One region of the Bacillus sp. KICET-3 genome, then DNA from elsewhere that is predicted to be linked to it. Evidence: riboswitches for the same ligand, from Rfam matches in the RefSeq annotation. Region 1 holds a riboswitch; the other holds the start of a gene.

Region 1 (11,834 bases):
CGGGTGCGCTGTTTTCATCAAGCAGCTCATAAATGCCGAAAAACCGCCGCAGCTCCAGATGTGTCCAATGATAAAGCGGGTTTCCAATCGTCATCGGCACCGTCTTGGCCCAGGCGCTGAATTTTTCCTCATCTGACGCGTCCCCTGTAATGAATTCCTCTGCTATGCCGTTCGCCCGCATCGCCCTCCATTTGTAATGGTCGCCGTACAGCCAGACTTCGGTGATATTTTTGAAGGTTTTGTTTTCATAGATCTCTCTCGGACTTAAGTGACAGTGGTAGTCGATGATCGGCATGCCTTTTGCGTACTCATGATACAGCTTTGCCGCCGTATCATTTGATAAAAGAAATTGGTCATCCAGAAACGTTTTCACTGCTTTTCACCTTCCTTAAATATTTTTGTTAACGTTAACAAAATGGCTCAGGCAAAAATGTGAACGTTAACATTTAATCTTATTTTATACCAGCGGAACCTATTTTTCCATTATGTTCGCAAAATATTAAAAAAACCGTCCGGTTAAAACCGGACAGCTTCGTCCTTTTATTGTTTTTTCTTAAATTCCATTGTGATCTCCGTGCCGATCCCCGTCCGGCTGTCCACTTCAATGCATCCGTCATGAAGATGGACAAGCTCAAGCGAAATGGCGAGGCCGAGCCCGCTTCCTTCTGTCGAATCCTTCGTGTGCGTTCCCCTGTAATAACGGTTAAATAAATTAGAGACAGTTTCAGCATCCATTCCTTTGCCGTTATCTTCAATTTTAAGAATGATGGTTTGTTTTGTTTCTTCAAGAATGATTTTGATGTCAGTGCCCTTTTTATTATGCTTGACCGCATTGGCAAGAAGGTTTTCCAATATCCTTCTAAACCAGCCTCTGTCAATCGAAAATGCCGTGTCTTCAGATTGATATTCAAAAGATACATGATAACCTTCTGAAAACGGGTAGCGCCTGAACTCTTCCACAAAGCTTTTTAAAAACGGAACAAGTCTGACCGTTTCCCGCTTGATCGGGAGGGCGTCGTTTTTGAGTCTGTACGTTAAATTCAAATCCTCAATCAGCTGGGACATGTAATCCGACTTTTCTTTCATCGCCTGGCCGATTTCGCAGATTTCTTCCTTTGACCACTCATAATTCGGAGATTCGAGCATCATGCTGTACCCATAGATCGTGCTGAGCGGCGTTTTCAAGTCATGGGAAAGTCCTGCGATCCATTCCTCTCTCGTCGTTTGGATTTTTTTCCGGTTCTGTTCGTCTTTCTTCAATGTTTCCATCAGCTGCTCCATCGATTCGAAAATTTCGGTAAACAGCCGGTAAGGCTGCTTCCTTTTTCCTTTTTTATTCCGGCTCCTCGGCAGGCCTTTTCGGTTTTTCGGCTCTTCAAAGCGCCCTTTTGAGAGATTGACGATCCATTTAATCGTATGGATGATCGGCATGCCGAACCGGAAGGAATACCAAAGGGTCATGATGGTGATTAAAAAGAGCAGGATGCCGATCATCAGAACAATGATTTTGATCGCAAGGCTGACCATCGACCGGTTAAACTCATGGTCCGGATTATATATCGGATTCGGTGTGGCCGCAATCAGCCACTCTGTAGCGCTTAAGCGCCTGTATGAAAATTCGTGCTCATAGTTCCACGGTTTCGAGGTATACTTCAAAAGCTCTAATTCATTGATGCCCTCGCTGTAGTCGATATCTTCGTAAACCGATTGCAAAAGTGTTCCTTTTTCATTAAACAGGTAAACGGACCCATTATTTTTCTTAATGAAATCAAGCGTGCTTTTCTTGTAGGAAGACAGGGAAGCCGGATCTTTTTCTTCTTTCTCCAGATACGACAGGATCGTATCGCTTTTGGACTCCCAGCCGAAGAGAATGACATAATCTTTGTCATTTAAATTGGCAGACCAAAAGTTGACTTGATATTTTTTAATCTTTTTTGCAGAAATTGCCGATACGAGATCTTCTCTATGATACTTTTTTTGGATCTCCGGCGGAAGATGATACGAATAAACGGTTTCCTCTTTCCCGTTTAATATTTGAAGCCAGCCCCCCTGCTTATCAACGGCATATTTTAAGAGATCATCAATCTCCCAATTGTTGTCGTCATCAACGGTGATCCATGTTTCAAATGTGTCTGATGTCGCTTTTGCCAGACCGGCATCTGTTTCACTTTCACTCAATTGCAGCCCGAAGAAAATAAAGGATAAAAACAGGATGGCGCCGACAAGCAGTAAAATTAAAAAAATTTGACTCGTAAAATGCAGAACTAATTTTCCCCTGAGCTTCATCCTTCACTCTCTTTTCTTGCTTTGTTAGGGATGAATTTATAGCCTAATCCGCGAATCGTGACAATGTATTCGGGATTGCTCGGATCTGCTTCAATTTTTTCTCTCAGCTTTCGGATATGTACCATCACGGTGTTGCTGTCGCCGTATGACGGGACCCCCCACACCTTTTCATAAATCTGATCCTTTGACAGCACCCTGTTCGGATGATCGCAAAAGTATTGAAGAAGCTGAAGCAGCTGGGCGGAGCAGCTGACAGCCTCGCCATCGACGATCAGCTCGGCGAAGTCGGGGTGAAACGTGAATCGTTCATATTCGTATGAAGATGCGACAGATGCAGCAACTTCCTTTTGTATGTATGTTCTTTTTAAATGAGCTTTTATTCTGGCGATTAATTCCAGCGGATTGAAAGGTTTTGTAATATAGTCATCCGCGCCGTATGCAAATCCTGACAGCTTATCAAGATCAGATGTTTTCGCGGTCAGAAAAAAGATCGGGGCATTGGTATGGCGCCGAAGCTCGGGAGACACTTCAAATCCGGTCTGCCCAGGCATCATGACATCAAGAAGAATCAAATGTACGGTTTCTTTTTTGACGAGGTCAAGGGCCTCTTCGGCGCTGTTCGCGGTCAAGACTTCGGTAAAGCCTTCTTTCGTGAGGACGCGCTTGACCATCTGAACAATGGCATCCTCATCATCCACAATCAAAATCGTTGCATTCTCCAATTTCCTTCTTTCCTTTCTGTCTCTTGCATGTTTTTTATATCCTCATCTTACCATCTATCCTATCTATATCGGCCGTATTTTTCAGATTTTAAAGTAAAAATAAACTTTTTCAGAAATCTTCTTTCAAAAACGGAAATACCGGGACAAAAAAACAGACACATTTTCGTGTCTGTTTTATCCGGTTGCCAGCTTTTTTGCCTCTTCTTTCTCAAAAAGATCATAGGTCAGGCATACAGGTTTGCCTGTGCGCGGATCTGCAACGATCTGGGCGTCGATTTGAAACACTTGCTTTAATACTTCCGGCGTCATGACTTCCTCCGGCGTTCCCTCTTTAATAATCTTGCCGCTGTTTAACGCTACCATGTGATGGGCGAATCGGGCCGCATGATTCAGATCATGGATGACCATCAAGATCGTCCGTTCCTGTTCCTGGTTCAGCTTTTCCAAAAGCTTGAGGATTTCAAGCTGATGGGCCAAATCCAAATAGGTCGTCGGTTCGTCAAGCAAGAGCAGCTCCGTCTCTTGGGCGAGGGCCATGGCGATCCAGACGCGCTGGCGCTGGCCCCCGGAAAGGGCTTCAATCGGCCGCTCATGAAACGGCAGCATTCCTGTAACCTCAAGCGACCATTCAATGATGCGGCGGTCTTCTTTTGTCAGTCTGCCCATACCTTTTTGGTGGGGAAAGCGGCCGTATGCCACAAGTTCATATACGGTAAGGCCGCCGGGAGCTTCAGGCGTTTGCGGAAGAATCGCCATTTGTTTGGCGATCTCTTTCGTCGGCATTTGATGGATTGCCTTTCCGTTCAAATAGACGGCGCCTGTTTTGGACCGGTGGATTCGGGCCATGGTCTTCAAAATCGTTGATTTTCCGCAGCCATTTGGCCCGATCATCGTCGTGACTTTTCCCTTTGGAATTGTAAGATTTAGATTTTCGACAATCATCTGCTCGCCATAGCCAATCCCCAGCTCATTTGTAGAAAGAGACACTTTGCAATCTTCCCTTCTTTAATTTGTTTTCATCAGTAAATATATAAAGTACGGCGCGCCTAAAACGGAAATGACTAGTCCGACGGGAATCTCCGATGGCGCGAGGAGATTTCTGCCGATCAAATCGGCCAGCAAAAAGAGCAAAGCCCCCGTCAACGCAGACGCCGGTATCAAAAGCTGATGTTTCGGCCCGACAAGCCTTCTTGCGATATGGGGAGCAACCAGACCGAGAAAGGTGATATTGCCCCCCGCCGCCACGCAGGCGCCGCTGAGAGCTGCCGCGGCCAACAGCAGTGTGCGCCGTTCTTTTTCAACGGCCGTTCCAAGGCCGGCAGCAATCTGATCGCCAAGATTAAGTACATTTAAATAGCGCGCTTTATATAGGATAAAAGGAAGCAATACGGCAATCCATGGAAGGGTTGCCCAAACAAAGCTCCAGTTGGCGTTCCATATGTTTCCCGAAAGCCATACGGTCGCCTGCATAAAATCGTTTGGATCCATTTTCAGCTGCAGCATGAGAATGGCCGCGCCAAATGCGGCGTTGACTCCGATGCCGACCAAAACTAGGCGGACAGGATTAAGCCCCTTTTTCCATGCGAGCAAATAAATCAAAATGACCGAAATGCAAGCTCCTATAAATGCAAAAATCGGCAGGGAAAACATCATGCTTGCTTCGAGGCGGTCGATTGACCCCTGTAAAAAGAAGATGAACAGAACCACGGCAAAACCCGCTCCGGCATTGATTCCCAAAATCCCCGGATCAGCCAGGTCGTTTTGGGAAATCCCCTGCCAGACGGCCCCCGCTGCGGCAATCCCGGCGCCGATGATCATTGCAAGAATCATGCGCGGCAGGCGAAACTCAAATAACACTAGCTCGTCTTGCGGCGTGCCGGCTCCAAACAACGTTTTCAGCGTGTCAAGCGGAGCAATCCGAATCTCTCCCCTATTCAGGCTGAGTAAAAACACGCCGGTGATCAGCGCGGCCATAACCAGCATGATCACTGCCGCGCGGCTGTTTTTGTTTTTGATGGTCTCCATTACAGCCCCCTCCCTTCACGCCGGGCCAAATAGAGAAAGAATGGGACGCCGACAAGCGCCGTCACCGCTCCAACCGGTGTTTCAAAAGGAGGGTTGATCATCCTTGCCGCTATGTCGGCATAAAGGAGAAGCACAGCCCCCAACACCGCTGAACACGGAATGATCCAGCGATAATCCATGCCGGCCAAAAACCGGGTAATATGCGGGATGATCAAACCGATGAAACCAATCGAGCCTGCCACAGACACTGCGGCACCCGTAAGCAAAACGACGGAAACGACCCCGATCGTTTTGACCGTGTTTGTCGATTGGCCAAGCCCTTTTGCCAATTCCTCTCCCAAGCTTAAAACGGTTATCGAACGGGCGATCAAAAAGACAAGCATCAATCCGAGTGCCGCTGCGGGAACCAAAAGCTCTACGCTCGACCATTTCATGCCTGCGATACCGCCGGCATACCAAAAGCTCACATCGCGGGCTACATCAAAATGTATCGCAATGCCTGATGACAGCGCCCTGAGAAACGTTCCGACCGCCGTTCCCGCCAAGGCCAGCTTTACAGGAGTAAGGCCGCCTTTTGAAAACATTCCGACCGCAAAAACAATCGCTGCTCCCAAACCCGCCCCGGCAAATGACCAGGCCATCAGCCCGAGGGCAGAGATGCCGGGAAAACAGGCAAAAGCGACGGCTATCGCAAATGCCGAGCCGTCTGTCACGCTCATAATGTCCGGCGAAGCGAGCGGATTTCTCGTCATGCCCTGCATGATCGCGCCGGAAACGGCCAGACAAGCGCCGACAAGCATTGCACTGACCGTCCTCGGCAGCCTGAGCTCCAAAATAATTTGATGGGCCGTATTTTTTGAATCAAAGTGAAAAAGCGCGTCCCATACAGTGCCAAGCTTGATATCAGCCGCACCGAGGGCTATCGATAATGCCCCGCCGAACAACAGGATGACAAGTCCGCCCAGAAGGACAAATACGGCTCCAAGGGGACGGCTTACCAGCCGTTCTTCATGCTCCGGCTCGTCCCCGCTGGTGATCTGATGAATATTTCTGTATGACCCCAATCGATGCCATTCCTTTCCTATATCTACAATCGATAACGATTATCATTTTCATTTTATAGTATATCAGTCTCAGGCCGAATTTTTAAGAAAAAATTTATCAAATGAAAAAAAGCCCGCTGATCTTCGAAAGAAGACCGCGGGCCCATGGCTCATGACTGCCGATTCTTGCCAAACCTTTTGGCCGCAAACGGGTAGATGACAAGTCCGACAAAGAACAATCCGATTCCCAATATAAAGGTAAGTAAATCAGACGTTCCGGAGACGATCACCCATAAAGAATAAGCAAGAGCTGCCAGTGCAATGATGCCGTCGCCCAGTCTCGATCCTTTCAGCTCATCATAAGTTTCCCCTTTTAGGATGAGCTTCAGGCTGAATAGTGCTGCAATCAAATATGGGACAAGATAAGCCAGCGTCGCCGATGTCGTCAAGAACGTAAAGGCCTGGCTGATCGTTCCGGAAATCGTCGAGAATATAAAAATCTGAGACATGACATTCGTGACGATCAACGAATTGACAGGACTTCCTTTTTTGTTCGTCTTCGCAAAAAAAGCAGGAAAATCGCCAGCCTTAGCGGCTTGGTATGGAACTTCTGACCCGATCAAAATCCAGCCGAGCATGGAGCCGAACAGGGAAACGATCGCCAGAATGGCCATCACAACGCTCCCCAAGCCGCCGATAATCGCGTGCAGCACATCAACAAACGGCTTATCTGAAGCCTTCAGCTGGTCATGCGGGATAATGCCCATCGTAATGAGTGTAATAATCATATAAATGCCAAGCGCGATCAGCAGTCCCGTAATCGTAGCCCGTTTGACATCCCGCTGCGAAGAAGCGCGCCCTGATAAGATAACGGCTGACTCGATGCCGACGAACGCCCACAGCGTTGAAATCGCCGCATTATAGACCTGACCGCCAAGCCCCACGCTTTTTCCTTCAGCTTCAACAGGAAAATAAAATGATTCAAATAAAGACACCTGAAAAACGAATAATCCGGCTACAATAAACAGAACAAATCCGAGCACTTTGGAAAACGTCGCCAAAAAGTTGAGTTTTCCGGCTCCGTTTAAGCTTGTGACGAGAATGAAATGAGTGCCCCACAACAGAATCGTGCAGACGATAAATGTCAAAAGCTGTCCGAGTGTGACGGCATGCCCGCCAATCTCAAACATCTTGCGTCCATCAGTTAAAATCGGCAGGAATGTTGTCAAATAACCGGCAAGGCTCGTGATGATGGCCACATTGCTGATCCAGCTTGCCACCCAGTAGCCCCACACCATTGTAAAGCCAGCCGCGTTTCCTTTTTTCGGATCTGAGAAGAGCGCCCTTGCATAGCTTTGCGGGCCCGCTTTCAGATCCGGACGGCGGATCGATAAATGTCCGAATACGAGAGCGATCATTAAAACGCCCGCACCCGTCACAAGCCATGCCACCGTTACACCAAGCGGACTTGCCGTCTGGGCGAGCGTGCTTGGGAGCATAAAAATTCCGGAGCCGACCATATTTCCGACGACAAACGCCGTTAAAAGCCAGAAGCCCCATTTTTTTGTCTGTTCCATCTTATAATACCTCCGAGCATTTTATAAAAAATATGCCGGACCAGACCGTGAGATCAGTCAAAATAAAAAAAGCATGAACAAAAGTCCATGCCAAAACAACATACACTCTTGATCTCCGGATAGCCCTCCGCAGGGAACCCCGCGGCAGTCCTGCACTTATTCAATGCAGACCCAGCATAAAGAATGAATGGCTTCTTTATGCTTCGGCGCTGATGCCTTTTACGCATGATCACAGGCTCCAATTCAGCCTCACATGCGCGACTTATCATCCGCGCAACCTCTACCTCACTAAGAGTTAAGAGTGAGGATTTATCACATATTCACATCCGAAGGTTACCAGAGAAATTTTGATCTGTCAAAGGGAACTGATGGAAAAACGGTTGAAGCCTGCATATCAACGTAAAAGGCCGCCTGCTTCGGCAGCCTTGGCGGACGGAGCGCGCAGGTCCCCATCCATTTATGGCGATTATCGGTTATTTTTGTTTTTTCGGACCGCCTCTTGCAGAGGGTCTCCTTTTAATGCCGCCCCTGCATCTTCAAGCGCCCCCTGAACGGCGTTCTGATCTTTGGCTTTATTTTTTCCCCGATCTTTATTGAAGAAAAAACCCACATGAATCACCTCTTTAAAAATTTGGTACAATTTTAATTTGTCTTATCATCAAAAAAATATGCTGCAAGCTTTACCCATTGCATCCAGCTGCGGGATGTTTCCGTTTTCGCATATTCTTCCCGAAAAAAAAATCAAGCCCGAAAGTCGGCAGAATCAGTCTTGAAGGCCTTCAGATCTCTTGATATAGTTTTCTTTAGGAATTAGGTCTTAAAGGAGAAGCGAATATGACAGGAAAAACACACATTATGGGGGGAGTCGCTTCTTGTACGGCTGTCGCTTATTTTTATGGATATGATCCCGTATTTATGACCGCTTCAGGCGTTCTTGGCGCATTGATACCCGATATTTGCCACACGAAAAGCAAAATAGGCAGAAAGCTTCCGATTTTATCAACGCTGGTCAGTTCGATATTCGGCCACAGGACATTCACGCACAGCCTGCTTTTTTTACTGCTTACCGCATTTGCTGCACATTTATACTTTGCAAATCAGAGCATTTTGGTCGGACTGATGGCGGGAATGGCCAGCCATCTGCTGCTTGATGCGGGGACGACAAACGGCATCAAGCTTTTCTTTCCTTCATCAATCAGAATCCGCCTGCCGCTTTACATTAAAACAGGCGGCAAAGCCGAACAGGGCGTAATGGCTGCCCTCACCATTCTTTCATGTTATTTTATTGCCGTCTTAATGGCATGAACGGCGAAATTAGTTTTATTTGCCACCGAAAGTTTTTTTTAGTAATTTAAACATATGCGGGGCTAAGAATTTGTGAGGAGCTATTGATAAATGAAAGAACATTTTTTCAAAAAGCAGTGGTTTTTATGCTTATCGATTTTTTTCATGTGGATGAAGACGTATTTCATCTACAAACTGGGGTTTCACCTGCAGATTGACAATGCGCTGCAGGAGCTGATTCTGTTTTTGAACCCGCTTAGCTTTCTCATCCCCGTATTCGGCATCAGTCTTTTTTGCCGCGAAAAAACAAAGCGGCTGTTTCTAATCGCTGCAAACGTCATACTTACGGGCATTCTGATCGCAAACTGCATTTTTTACGGTTTTTATATTGATTTTATTACAATCCCCGTGTTGTTCCAGGCCAAAAACCTCGGGGGACTCGGAAGCAGTTTTCAGGAGCTGTTCAATCCTTTATTTATCGTTCTTTTCTTTGACTTGGCTTTACTCGCATGGCTGGCAAAACGCCGGAAAACAGAAGTGAAGCCGTCGCGGAAAGCCATCAAACTCTACTATACCGCAGCAGCCGGAATCGCGCTTTTTAATCTCGCCTTATCAGAACTCGATCAGCCGAAATTATTAGCCAACTCCTTTGACAGGGAAGTGCTGGTCAAGCATATCGGATTGTACCAGTTCCATCTGTTCGACGGGATTACGCAAACGTTTAATTTGACGCAAAAGGCGGTTGCGGATGAGAACAGTCTGGCGACGATCGAAAATTATACAAATGCCGACTACAGCAAGCCAAACAAAGAGATGTTCGGCACCGCTAAAGGGCGCAATGTCATTTTCGTGACGCTTGAATCGACGCAAAGCTTTGTCATCGATGAAAAAGTGAACGGAAAAGAAATCACTCCGTTTTTGAATCAATTCATTAAAAAGAGCTATTATTTTGACCACTTTTATCAGCAGACCGAACAGGGAAAAACCTCTGATTCCGAGTTTATCGTCGCCAATTCTCTTTATCCGTCGTTAAGCGGAGCTGTCTTTTTTACCAAAAGCGAAAATCAATACAATTCGATATATAAAACACTGTCGAAAAACGATTATACCTCCGCCGTATTTCATGCCAACAACAAAAAGTTCTGGAACAGGGACGTCATGTACGGCTCTCTCGGCATTGACCGCTTTTATGATGTGGATAATTTCAATGTGACAGATGATAATTCAACAGGCTGGGGACTGAAGGATAAAGAATTTTTGGCGCAGTCCGCAGATATCATGAAGGAATTGCCGCAGCCGTTTTACAGCAGCCTGATTACGCTGACCAACCACTTTCCATTCCAAATTGATGACAAGGATCGGCTGATTGATGAATATGATTCAAACAGCGAGGTGTTAAACCGCTATGTAACGACAGTGCGCTACCAGGACGAAGCACTGAAGCATTTTATCGCGAAGCTGAAAGAAAACGGGCTGTATGAACACTCGGTGATTGTCTTTATGGGGGACCACTACGGCATTTCTGAAGCACATAACGATGCACTCGCCCAATTTTTAGGAAAAAGCGAAATCACACCGTATGATACTGTCCAGCTTCAGCGTGTCCCATTGATTATCCACATCCCGGGGATTACCGACAAAAAGCCGCAAACCATTTCAGAAATAGGCGGACAAATCGATGTCAAACCGACATTGCTTCATTTGCTGGGAGTCGATACAAAAGGCATGATCCAGTTTGGAAACGATCTATTTTCTAACGAGCGAATGCCTTTCGCCGTACTAAGGAATGGAAGCTTTATTACAAACGACTATCTCTATACGAAAAATGCCTGCTACAATCAAAAAACCGGAGAGCTCCTTGAGGATGCGAAAGACAAATGCGGGTCTTTGAAAGAGAAAGCGAATGAGGAGCTTTCCCTGTCCGATAAAATCATCAATGGAGATTTGTTGAGGTTTTATAAAAAATAAGTCTGTTTCGCCCCCTCCCACAAGCATTTACTGCGGTGGGAGGGGCTGTTTAAATTTGCGGACGGTTGGGTATTATATACCGAATGTTCGATATGGCCTTGCGGATTTGCTAATCCTTCGATAATCTAATGAATAGACAATTTTGTTTCGGGTGCCGATTATTTCATGAAGTGTTATAAAATTTCTGAATAAGAAGGTTTTAAAATGAGTGAAACACAACAAAAGATAAACAAAATGCCGATTGTTGCCGTATTGATTACCGGGACTTTTATCGCCATTTTAAACCAGACGCTGCTGACGACGGCGCTGCCGCCTATCATGCGGGATTTGAACATTACCCCGGGGCTCGCCCAGTGGCTGACGACCGTTTTTATGCTTGTAAACGGGATTATGATTCCGGTTACGGCGTTTTTAATTGAAAAATTCACGACGAGAAAGCTGTTTATGGCCGCCATGTCATTATTTACGGCAGGAACCCTGATCTGCGCATTATCGTTCAGCTTTCCCGCTTTAATTGTTGGACGAATCGTACAGGCGGCCGGCGCGGGGATCATGATGCCTTTAATGCAGACAGTGCTTCTGCTGATCTTTCCAAAGGAAAAACGCGGCTCAGCGATGGGGATGGTCGGTCTTGTCATCGCCTTTGCCCCGGCGCTCGGACCGACGCTATCGGGCTGGATCGTCGACCGTTATCCGTGGGAAGTATTGTTTTATCTTCTTCTGCCGTTCGCAATTATTGATATGATCATCGCCTCGTTTATTTTGAAAAATGTGACAGAACAAACATCGCCCAAGATGGATGTGCCTTCGATCATTTTGTCTTCTTTTGGATTCGGCGGCATTCTTTACGGGTTCAGCAGCGCAGGCGTCGACGGCTGGACCGGCCCGGATGTGCTGGCCGGATTTGCGATTGGTGCCGTCACCCTGTT
Region 2 (11,834 bases), 490 kb from region 1:
GGACATGACGGAAAACAGCCTTGTGCTGTTTGATGAGCTCGGGGCCGGTACTGATCCCCAGGAAGGAGCGGCCCTTGCCATCAGCATCCTTGACGAAGTGTACCAGACCGGCGCCCGCGTCATTGCGACGACCCATTATCCGGAGCTGAAAGCCTACGGCTACAACCGCGACAATGTCATCAATGCGAGCGTCGAATTTGACATCGAAACCTTATCTCCGACGTATAAGCTGTTAATCGGGGTGCCGGGGCGAAGCAATGCGTTTGAAATTTCAAAGCGCCTCGGTTTGCCTGATCATTTGATCGGCCGCGCGAAAGCTGAAATGACGGCCGAACACAATGAAGTCGACACGATGATCGCGTCGCTGGAAGACAGCAAGAAACGCGCGGAAACAGAGCTTGCCGAAACAGAAGCGATCCGGGCGGAAGCCGAAACCCTTCACCGCGACCTGAAAAGGCAAATCAGCGAGTGGCAGGAGAAAAAAGACAGGCTCTATGAAGAAGCCGAACAAAAAGCGGCCGAAAAAGTCAGGGAAGCCGTGAAAGAAGCAGATGAAATCATCCAGTCGCTGAGAATGATAAAAGAAGATCATAAAGCGTTTAAAGACCACGAATTGATTGACGCTAAGAAACGTCTTGAAGAAGCGGTGCCTTCGTTTGAAAAAACAAAAAAGCCCGTTCAGAAAAAAATGGACAAGCGCGCACTAAAACCGGGTGATGAAGTAAAGGTCCTGACCTTTGGCCAAAAAGGAACGCTGCTTGAAAAAACGGACGCAAATGAATGGAATGTGCAAATCGGCATCTTGAAGATGAAAGTGAAAGAAAAGGATCTTGAATTCTTGAAATCAGCGCCAGAACCCGAAAAACAACAATCGATCGCCAAAGTCAAAGGCAAGGATTATCACGTCTCACTGGAACTCGACCTCAGGGGAGAGCGCTATGAAAACGCGCTTCACCGGGTTGAAAAGTATTTGGATGACGCGGTGCTTGCAGGATATCCACGGGTATCGATCATTCACGGAAAAGGAACCGGCGCTCTTAGGAAGGGTGTTCAAGATCTCTTGAAATCCCACCGCAATGTGAAAAACTCCCGGTTCGGCGAAGCGGGAGAGGGAGGATCAGGAGTTACGATTGTCGAACTAAAATAAAAAGGGAGTCTGGAAACATGAAAGAGTTTTGGGAAAACGACCTTGTGGAGATCGCCGCCTATTACAGCGTTTCTATTCTTTGTCTGGTGATATTCTTGAGCATTTTTGAGCTCGTCACCTCGTACAAAAACTGGGAGGAAATTCAAAAAGGAAATGTGGCGGTGGCAATGGCCACAGGCGGAAAAATTTTAGGCATCGCCAACGTGCTCCAAAAATCGATCAGCCAGCATAATTCACTGCTGCAAATGATGGGCTGGGGACTATTCGGTTTCGCACTGCTGTTGATCGGCTATTTCATTTTTGAATTTCTGACGCCGCGGTTCAAAATCGACAAGGAAATTGAAAACGACAACCGCGCCGTCGGCTTCATTTCATTTGTGATCTCCGTCGGCCTGTCATTCGTCGTGGCCTCCGGAATCTAAAGGGGACAACCATGGAGAAATTAGCGAAAATCCTGTTCTGTGCTGCCGGAATATTTGTGATCATCGGACTTATTTATATTGTGTTTTACACTTAAGAAAGGAGGCGCCTGAAGGGGCGTCTTCTTTCTTTACATAAAAAATTATTACTTTCTGAATATTGTTTTGATATACTGAAATCGAGACTATTTTGTTAAGGGGGGGTCTTATGCCGACAGAAAAGCCGTGGCTGCGTCATTATCCCGAGCAAATTCCTCATGATCTTCACTTTGAAGACAAAACACTGCAATCCATCCTGCAACAATCCGCCCAACAGTTTTCTGAAAAACCAGCGATTTATTTTCTCGGAAAGAAACGAACATATCGGCAAGTATATGAAGAAGCTTTAAAAATGGCAGATTATTTATTGTCTCTCGGCATGAAAAAAGGAGACAGGGTTTCGATTATGCTGCCGAACTGCCCTCAGGCTGTCATTGCGTATTACGGCGTTCTTTTCTCCGGAGGAATCGTCGTGCAGACAAATCCTCTCTACACGGAAAGGGAGCTTGAACATTTGCTGAAAGACAGCGGAGCCGAAATCATCATCACCCTTGATATGCTATACCCGGCGGCTTTTAAAATGAAAGCGTTAACAAATGTAAGGCATATCATTGTTACGAGCATAAAAGAATACCTTCCTTTTCCTAAAAATCTGCTCTATCCGATTGTCCAAAAAAAACAGCAGCAGTTTTCCATTGAAATAACGGAAAATGAAACGACACATCTATTCCGGACGATCATGAAGCGGCCCGTCCCGGCTCAACCGCCGGAAATCGCCGCTGACCCCGCTCATGATATAGCGGTGCTGCAATATACCGGAGGCACGACAGGCACACCGAAAGGCGTCATGCTTTCCCATCGGAATATTTTGGCCAATATGGAAATGTGTGCGGCATGGTTTTACCGTTTGAAAAAAGGAAATGAAAAAGTGCTTGGAATCGTCCCGTTTTTTCATGTATACGGGATGACGTCCGTATTAAATTTTACGATCAGGCAGGGGTATGAAATGATCCTGCTGCCGAGGTTTGACGCGGGCATGGCTCTGAAAACGATCGATAAAGAAAAACCGACCATTTTTCCGGGCGCGCCCACCATCTATATCGGTCTGCTGAACCACCCTGATGTGCACCGCTATGACCTCTCATCCATCAAAAGCTGTCTAAGCGGATCGGCCGCACTGCCTGTCGAAGTCAAGCAGCAGTTCGAAAAGGCCACCGGCGGAAAGCTGGTCGAAGGATACGGACTGTCTGAGGCGTCACCGGTCACACATGCCAATTTTATTTGGGATCAAAATAAAGCGGGAAGCATCGGCTGTCCGTGGCCGGGAACAGACGCCGCCATCTATTCTGAAGAAACCGGCGGTTTTCTCGGACCTTATGAGCATGGAGAAATCATTGTGAAAGGTCCGCAGGTCATGAAGGGCTACTGGAACAATGATGAAGAAACCGCAGCCGTTCTCCGGGATGGCTGGCTTTTTACAGGAGATATCGGCTACATGGATAAGGACGGCTTCTTTTATATCGTCGACCGGAAGAAAGATCTGATCATCGCCGGCGGGTACAATATTTATCCCCGTGAAATCGAAGAGGTGCTCTATGAACATGAAGCTGTGCAGGAGGCTGTCGTAGCGGGAATTCCCGACGAATACAGAGGAGAAACTGTTAAGGCCTTTGTCGTTTTAAAGGATCATGTTACAATTACAGAAAAGGAATTGGACGAATATGCCAGATCGCGTCTGGCTTCATACAAAGTGCCGAAAGTATACGAGTTCAGGGATGAGCTTCCAAAAACGGCGGTGGGGAAGATTTTAAGAAGAGCGCTTGTCCACGGGGAAAAAGCGAACATATGAGATCCGACGTCTGCCGCCTGCAGTTGGCGGCGGATGAGGACGAAGTTCTTTATATCGCTTGACAAAGCGCATTTATTTATTTACGATTAACTTATGAATGAATACTCATTCATTAAGCGGAAAGGAACGAAGCCAATTGAAACAAAAGAGACCGAAGTATATGCAGATTATCGACGCAGCTGTTATTGTGATTGCAGAAAACGGATACCATCAGGCACAGGTTTCAAAGATTGCCAAGCAGGCCGGCGTGGCGGACGGAACCATCTATCTTTATTTTAAGAATAAAGAGGATATTCTTATTTCGCTGTTCAAAGTAAAAATGGGCCAATTTATTGAACAAATGAACGAGGAAATGAAAACAAAGCACTCGGCCACTGAGAAGCTCGCGTTGTTCATCAGAAAGCACTTTGAGCTGCTCAGCGGAGACAGGCATCTGGCGATTGTGACCCAGCTTGAATTAAGACAGTCGCATCGGGAGCTCCGCCTGAAAATCAACGAAATCCTGAAGGGCTATTTAACGATTTTAGAGGACATCATCACCGAAGGAATCGAGGCGGGGGAATTCAAAAGCACGCTCGATGTACGGCTGGCGAAACAGATGATTTTCGGAACCGTCGATGAGACCGTGACAACCTGGGTGATGAACGACCAAAAATATGATCTGCCGCAGCTGGCAGACAGCATTCACGAATTGCTGATCCACGGTTTCAGCCATGGGAACAAGGAGGAGAAATAATCATGGGTACATTATCATTGACAAAAGGCGGCCATGTTGCCGTCATAACGATTCAGCATCCGCCGGCAAATGCGCTTTCTACAAAAGTGCTCGACGACCTTTCAGCAAGTCTTGACCAGCTTGCCGAGGACCGGAATATAAGAAGCATCATCATACACGGAGAAGGAAGATTTTTCTCGGCGGGTGCCGATATTAAAGAATTTACTTCATTGATGGACGGATCTGATTATTCGGCTCTTGCCGATAAAGGACAGCAGATGTTTGAAAAGGTGGAGTCGTTTCCAAAGCCGATCATCGCCGCCATTCACGGGGCTGCTCTCGGCGGCGGTCTTGAGCTGGCGATGGCCTGCCACATCCGGATTGCCACAGAGGATGCAAAGCTCGGCCTTCCGGAATTGAACCTGGGAATTATTCCGGGATTTGCGGGGACACAGCGGCTTCCGAAGTATGTTGGCACGGCCAAGGCGCTTGAAATGATCGGAACATCTGAGCCGATTTCCGGAAAAGAAGCGTTTGCCTACGGACTCGTCACCATTTTGGCGAAAGACGAGGCAGAAGTCCTTCAGAAAGCGAAAGAGCTGGCCGGGAAATTTGCCGAAAAAAGCCCGCAGACGCTTGCTTATGTGATCGAGCTTCTCTATTCAAGCAAGGTTTATTCCTATGAAGGAAGCCTGAAGCTTGAAGGAAAGCACTTTGGCGAAGCGTTCCGTTCAGAAGACGCAAAAGAAGGGATTCAAGCCTTTCTGGAGAAGCGCAAGCCGCATTTCAAAGGGGAGTAACAAACGGAAAAACAAGGGGGATAAAGTGAATATGAACATTTACGTCTTAATGAAGCGCACGTTTGACACGGAAGAAAAAATTCAGATTGAACAAGGGGAAATCAGTCAGGACGGAGCGGAGTTCATCATCAACCCGTACGACGAATACGCGATTGAAGAAGCGCTCCAATTAAAGGAGAAGCACGGCGGCGAGATTACGGTCGTCACCGTCGGTGAAGAGGAAGCTGAAAAAGAGCTTAGAACAGCCCTTGCGATGGGGTGCGACAAAGCCGTTTTGATCAATATTGAAGACGACCTGGAAGACGCCGACCAATATACAGCATCAGTCATCCTTTATCATTATTTGAAAGACAGGGAATACGACATCATTCTCGGCGGAAATGTGGCGATTGACGGCGGATCGGGCCAGGTTGCGCCGCGGTTGGCCGAGCTGCTTGGCATTCCGTGCGTCACAACGATCACAAAGCTGACGGTAAACGGCAGCGATGTTGAAGCGGAACGCGATGCAGAGGGGGATCTTGAAGTGGTTCAGACGTCACTTCCGCTTGTCGCAACCGCCCAGCAGGGCTTAAATGAACCGCGCTATCCTTCGCTTCCGGGGATTATGAAAGCGAAGAAAAAGCCTCTTGATGAACTTGAGCTTGACGACCTCGATATTGACGAAGAAGATGTTGCCGCGAAAACAAAGACGATCGAACGCTTTCTGCCTCCGCAAAAAGAAGCCGGCAAAATCCTTGCGGGAGAACCGGAGCAGCAGGCGGCAGACCTTGTGTCGCTGCTGAGAAGCGAAGCCAAAGTGATTTGAGGCGAAAAAGGGAAAGCCAAAACACGGTCATCAAAATACAGGGGGAAATGGGTATGAGCAAAAAAGTTATCGTATTGGGAGAATGCCGGGACGGCTCATTAAGAAATGTCACCTTTGAAGCGATCGCCGCGGGGAAAACGATTGCCGAAGGAGGAGAGGTGATCGGGGTTCTGATCGGTGAAAGCGTTTCACAATATGCGTCCGAACTGATTCAGCACGGCGCTGATAAGGTGCTGACGGCCGAGGATCAGATGCTCAAGCATTACACATCGGACGGCTATGCGCAAGCATTTTTGCCGATCCTCGAAAAAGAAAACCCTGATGCCATCATCGCCGGACATACATCAATGGGAAAAGACTTTACTCCGAAGCTTGCGGCCCGCTTAGGGACGGGGCTGATCTCAGATGCCATCGACGTCAGCGTGGCTGGGGGGAATGTCGTCTTTACGAGGCCGATCTATTCAGGGAAAGCGTTTGAAAAGATCATTTCTGAAGACGAAACGATTTTCGCGACGATCAGGCCGAACAACATTGCACCGCTCGCTCAGGACGAAAGCCGGACGGGCGCGGTCGAAAGCATGCCGGTCAATATAACAGACATCAGAACGATCATTAAAGACGTGGTGAAAAAAACATCCGAAGGCGTCGATTTATCCGAAGCGAAAATCATCGTCGCCGGCGGACGCGGGGTGAAAAGCGCTGACGGCTTCAAGCCGCTGCAGGAACTGGCGGATGTGCTCGGGGGTGCAGTCGGGGCTTCAAGGGGGGCGTGTGATGCAGATTACTGCGATTATTCCCTGCAAATCGGCCAAACCGGGAAAGTCGTGACACCGGATCTTTATATCGCCTGCGGGATCTCGGGAGCGATTCAGCATCTCGCCGGGATGTCAAACAGCAAAATCATCGTCGCCATCAACAAAGATCCTGAAGCTGATATTTTCAAGATTGCAGACTACGGCATTGTCGGAGATTTGTTTGAAATCGTCCCTCTTTTGACTGAAGAATTTAAAAAGCTGAGCGTCAGCACTTGAAAAAACCGGCCGGCAAGGCCGGTTTTTTGTTAGGCACATTCACCATCAGCCGGAAATAAAATGGGGTATCCCGCATTTTTGCCAGCAGCTGAAAATCAGTATGTCTAAAACTCTGCGGATAGGGAAACGTATACTCAAGCATTATGTTAGCGTGAACCAAAGGGAGATGCTATACTAAAAAGCATAATTTCACAATTGGAGGAATGAAAGAATGGCTATCGTAAAAGCAACTGATCAAACATTTTCATCTGAAACAAGTGAAGGCGTCGTTCTCGCCGATTTTTGGGCTCCTTGGTGCGGACCATGCAAAATGATCGCTCCTGTACTTGAAGAGCTGGATCAGGAAATGGGCGACAAACTGAAAATCGTAAAAATCGATGTTGACGAAAACCAGGAAACAGCCGGCAAATACGGTGTGATGAGCATCCCGACTCTTCTCATATTCAAGGACGGCGAAGTTGTTGAAACATCCGTCGGCTTTAAGCCAAAAGAAGCGCTTGAAGAGCTTGTCAACAAACATTTGTAAGATATAAACGGAGAAAAAGGCGATTCCAGAGGGATCGCTTTTTTCATATGGATATGCCGATTTTCTCCCAGGTGAGGCCTCCAATTGTGGAGAACATGTGGTCGGTCATGATAAACTGAAAGTATGAAAAACGCCGAAACAAGGAAGGATTTTTGATGAATAAAACAATCAAAGAAAAGCTTGCCCTTCTTCCCGATCAGCCGGGCTGCTATCTAATGAAAGACAGGCAGCAGACCGTGATCTACGTGGGGAAAGCAAAAATATTAAAAAACAGGGTCCGCTCCTATTTCAGCGGCTCCCACGATGCGAAAACACAGAGGCTCGTCAGTGAAATCGAAGACTTTGAATACATTGTCACTTCATCAAATATCGAAGCGCTCATTCTCGAAATGAACTTAATCAAAAAATATGATCCGAAATATAATGTAATGCTCAAGGATGATAAAAGCTATCCTTTTATCAAAATAACGAATGAACGGCATCCAAAACTGATCGTCACGCGGAAGGTCAAAAAAGACAAAGGCCGCTATTTCGGCCCATACCCGAATGTGCAAGCCGCAAGGGAGACGAAAAAACTGCTCGACCGCCTTTACCCGCTGAGGAAATGCGCGAAGCTGCCTGACCGCGTCTGTCTGTACTATCATCTCGGCCAGTGTCTGGCGCCGTGTGTCTATGACGTGACTGAGGAGACGAACAGAGAGCTGACTGAAGACATTACCCGTTTTTTAAAGGGCGGCTATAAAGAGGTCAAAAAAGAACTTGAAGAGAAGATGCTCGAAGCCTCGGAAAACCTGCAGTTTGAAAGGGCGAAGGAATACCGCGATCAGATTGCCCATATCGAGTCAACGATGGAAAAACAAAAAATGATGCTGAATGATATGGTGGACCGCGATGTATTTGCCTACTCGTATGACAAAGGCTGGATGTGCGTTCAGGTCTTTTTCATCAGACAGGGAAAACTGATTGAAAGGGATGTCAGCATGTTCCCTTTATACAGGGAAGCGGATGAGGAATTTTTAACGTTCATCGGCCAGTTCTATTCCAAAAACAATCATTTTCTTCCGAAGGAAATTTTGGTGCCTGACAGCGTCGATAAAGACATGATTGAGGAGTTTTTGGATGTAAACGTCCGCCAGCCGAAAAGGGGGGCGAAGAAAGATCTGCTTCTCCTTGCCCATAAAAACGCGAAGCTCGCCTTGAAAGAGAAATTTTCGCTGATCGAACGAGATGAAGAGCGGACGATCGGCGCGATTGAAAAACTGGGCAAAGCGCTGGGCATCTATACGCCGTACAGAATTGAAGCGTTCGACAATTCCAATATTCAAGGAACAAACCCCGTTTCTGCCATGGTCGTATTTCTTGACGGAAAGCCAAACAAAAAAGAATACCGCAAATATAAAATTAAAACGGTCGAAGGACCTGACGACTACGGATCAATGCGTGAAGTGGTCAGAAGGAGATACACAAGGGTGCTGAAAGAAAACCTGCCGCTGCCCGATTTGATTTTGATTGACGGAGGGAAAGGCCAGGTTTCAGCTGCCGTCGACGTACTTGAAAATGAGCTCAACCTCGATATTCCGGTCGCCGGTCTGGTAAAAGACGACAAGCACAGAACATCGAACCTTCTGATCGGCGATCCGCTTGAAATCGTTCAGCTTGAACGGAACAGCCAGGAATTTTATTTGCTTCAGCGCATTCAGGATGAGGTGCACAGGTTTGCCATCAGCTTTCACAGGCAGCTGAGGGGAAAAAGCGCTTTCCAATCGGTGCTTGACGGAATTCCGGGTGTCGGCGAGCAGCGGAAAAAGCTGCTGCTAAAACAATTCGGCTCCGTCAAAAAAATGAAGGAAGCAAGCGTGGAAGACATTCAAAAAGCCGGCATTCCGCTGAAGACGGCGCAATTGATTTTCGAGGCGCTGAAAAAATAACATTGACTTTTTACAGGAATCTGATAGAATTTGTACTAATTTCATAATAAGATCGTGTTATATGGTGAAGATAGAGGTGCGAACTTCAAGAGTAAGCTTTCTGAGAAAGATGGATTTCGATGAAGAAAGCTGAAAGGGGAGCGTCGCCGAAGCGGGTAAAACTCCATTCGTTTTACATGCTGGCTTTACATTGAATAAATGTGAGGCTGTCAAGAAATTCGCTTTCTTGGAGAGCTATCTCGTTGTTTAGGATCATCGGCATTTTTGGTTGATTAAAAGCAATGAGGGAATTCTCTCATTGCTTTTTTGTTTTTTAACGCCGATCCAGCTTTCTTCTTCATACATAAGAAAACACGACTGAAAACAAAAAGGGTGGTAAATATGGGTCTCATCGTCCAAAAATTTGGCGGAACGTCAGTAGGATCAGTGGAAAAAATATTGAATGCCGCAAACCGCGCCATTGAAGAAAAAAAGCGGGGGCATAACGTCATTGTCGTTGTTTCCGCCATGGGAAAATCGACGGATTCCCTCGTCAGTCTTGCCAAAGAAATCACCGAGCAGCCGAGCCGCAGGGAAATGGACATGTTGCTTTCAACCGGAGAACAGGTGACGATTTCCCTCTTGACAATGGCTTTGCAGGAAAAAGGATATGATGCCGTTTCATATACCGGCTGGCAGGCGGGCATCCAAACCGAAAATATTCACAGCAACGCAAGGGTCGCCGATATCGAGACAACCAGGCTGAAAGAGCGGTTGAAAGAAGGGAAAATCGTCGTTGTCGCCGGGTTTCAGGGGATCACAGACGGCGGGGAAATCACCACGCTCGGAAGGGGAGGCTCCGATACGACGGCGGTTGCGCTTGCTGCCGCTTTAAAAGCTGATAAATGCGACATATACACAGACGTGCCAGGCGTTTTCACGACAGACCCCCGCTATGTCAAGACAGCGAGAAAGCTTGCCGGAATCTCCTACGACGAAATGCTTGAGCTCGCTAATCTTGGCGCGGGCGTGCTTCATCCGAGAGCCGTTGAATTCGCGAAAAACTATCAGGTCCCGTTAGAGGTCCGTTCAAGCACCGAAAAAGAAGCCGGAACATTAATCGAGGAGGAATCATCAATGGAAGAAAATTTAGTCGTAAGAGGGATTGCGTTTGAAGATCAAATTACCCGCGTCACGGTGTGCGGCCTCTCAAGCGGTCTGACAACGCTGTCGACGATTTTCACAACGCTCGCCAAACAAAATATCAATGTGGATATCATCATTCAATCCGTCACAAGCACGAGCAAAACGTCGATATCCTTCTCCGTGAAAACGGAAGACTTGTCAAGAACTGTGGAGGTTTTGGAAGAATACAAAGACGCGCTCGACTACGAACAGATTGAGACGGAAAACAGGCTTGCCAAAGTATCCATCGTTGGGTCCGGCATGATCTCCAACCCGGGCGTGGCCGCTGAAATGTTCGCCGTGCTTGCCGAAAAAAACATCCAGGTCAAAATGGTCAGCACGTCTGAGATCAAAGTCTCCACCGTGATCAATGAAAACGATATGGTGAAAGCGGTCGAAGCGTTGCATGATGCTTTTGAATTGTCGAAAGTCAGTATTCCCGCCAATTAAAACATCCTAGAGGGGCTCCTCTAGGATGTCTTTCTTTTATTAATAACAGGGAGTTCGGAATTTGTGCCATCATGACCATAGATTTGAATCTTATTTATGATAATATCGCTGAAATCCTATAGATCTATTGGCCCGTTCATGGGAATATCGGAATTTCGACAGTCGGCGGGGCGTGTTTTTATAAGAAAAAAATAAAGGCAGACCGGTTTATGAGGAGGTCGATTCACAAGCTTTTTGTCGGTGTCGGATAAAGCGGAAAAGCAGTATGACTATTGGCTGAAGGAATGAAGGGATGGGCTCCAAAAAGTGAAGGCGGATTCAAAGCCTTTTGACCTTATTGCAAAAGGGCTGCCGGTCATGTCATGCAGCCCTTTTTGATCAAGCCGGATCTTTGAAATCCCATTTCACCGTTAACACGACTTTTCCGGCTCTTTTTTTGACTTGTTCATACGATTCGGCAATATGCTCGTTCATCAGCTGGATTTGTTCGGCGATAAACCCGGCTTCAAGCTGAAAGCAGGGTTCTTTTTGAAATTTGAGACGATTGGAGACCAGCGGGCCTTCAAGTTCAAATTCAAGTTCCTGTTTTTTTGAATGAACCATCGTGAGCGTTCCCCATCCTGCATCATGAAAAAACGCAGGGATGTCTTCCCATGATTCCAGCGGAAACTTCCGGGCGAGGTTTTTCCCGGCCCAATACATCATGTCGGCATAGTCTTGTCCCAGCATATCCGGAAGAACCACTTCCCTGATTAATTCATAGGCATATGCGGAGACTTCCAGCTCTTTTAATTGCGCTAAGTTTGCTTCATATTTGTTCATATCCAATGTCTCCCCTCTTTCCTTCGTTTATTATAGCTTAAATGGGGGGGAAGATTACAGCGCGGACATGCAATTTCAAAAGAAAAAAATCTGATATATTTATATTTTAATAAAATAAAAATTTCTGAAATTTCGTGAG

The links. Region 1 has a riboswitch for lysine ahead of R5H20_RS19545 (amino acid permease). Riboswitches for the same ligand answer to the same signal wherever they lie in the genome.
Region 2: another riboswitch for lysine. It lies ahead of R5H20_RS16935 (aspartate kinase); the one in region 1 lies ahead of R5H20_RS19545 (amino acid permease).

Annotation. Positions count from the first base shown of each region.
Region 1 covers NZ_CP137345.1:3,802,432-3,814,265, forward strand. The annotation lists gene uxaC (glucuronate isomerase) at 1-373, opposite strand, end outside; gene R5H20_RS19520 (sensor histidine kinase) at 541-2,286, opposite strand; gene R5H20_RS19525 (response regulator transcription factor) at 2,283-3,008, opposite strand; gene R5H20_RS19530 (ABC transporter ATP-binding protein) at 3,183-3,950, opposite strand; gene R5H20_RS19535 (FecCD family ABC transporter permease) at 4,014-5,033, opposite strand; gene R5H20_RS19540 (FecCD family ABC transporter permease) at 5,033-6,097, opposite strand; gene R5H20_RS19545 (amino acid permease) at 6,247-7,653, opposite strand; lysine riboswitch at 7,766-7,944, opposite strand; gene sspJ (small acid-soluble spore protein SspJ) at 8,120-8,263, opposite strand; gene R5H20_RS19555 (metal-dependent hydrolase) at 8,488-8,958, shown strand; gene R5H20_RS19560 (LTA synthase family protein) at 9,049-10,905, shown strand; gene R5H20_RS19565 (MDR family MFS transporter) at 11,110-11,834, shown strand, end outside.
Region 2 covers NZ_CP137345.1:3,314,977-3,326,810, reverse strand. The annotation lists gene R5H20_RS16980 (endonuclease MutS2) at 1-1,147, shown strand, start outside; gene R5H20_RS16975 (DUF350 domain-containing protein) at 1,165-1,569, shown strand; gene R5H20_RS16970 (long-chain-fatty-acid--CoA ligase) at 1,775-3,454, shown strand; gene R5H20_RS16965 (fatty acid metabolism transcriptional regulator FadR) at 3,591-4,190, shown strand; gene R5H20_RS16960 (enoyl-CoA hydratase) at 4,193-4,969, shown strand; gene R5H20_RS16955 (electron transfer flavoprotein subunit beta/FixA family protein) at 5,001-5,774, shown strand; gene R5H20_RS16950 (electron transfer flavoprotein subunit alpha/FixB family protein) at 5,828-6,805, shown strand; gene trxA (thioredoxin) at 7,017-7,331, shown strand; gene uvrC (excinuclease ABC subunit UvrC) at 7,487-9,259, shown strand; lysine riboswitch at 9,323-9,504, shown strand; gene R5H20_RS16935 (aspartate kinase) at 9,641-10,873, shown strand; gene R5H20_RS16930 (YslB family protein) at 11,252-11,695, opposite strand.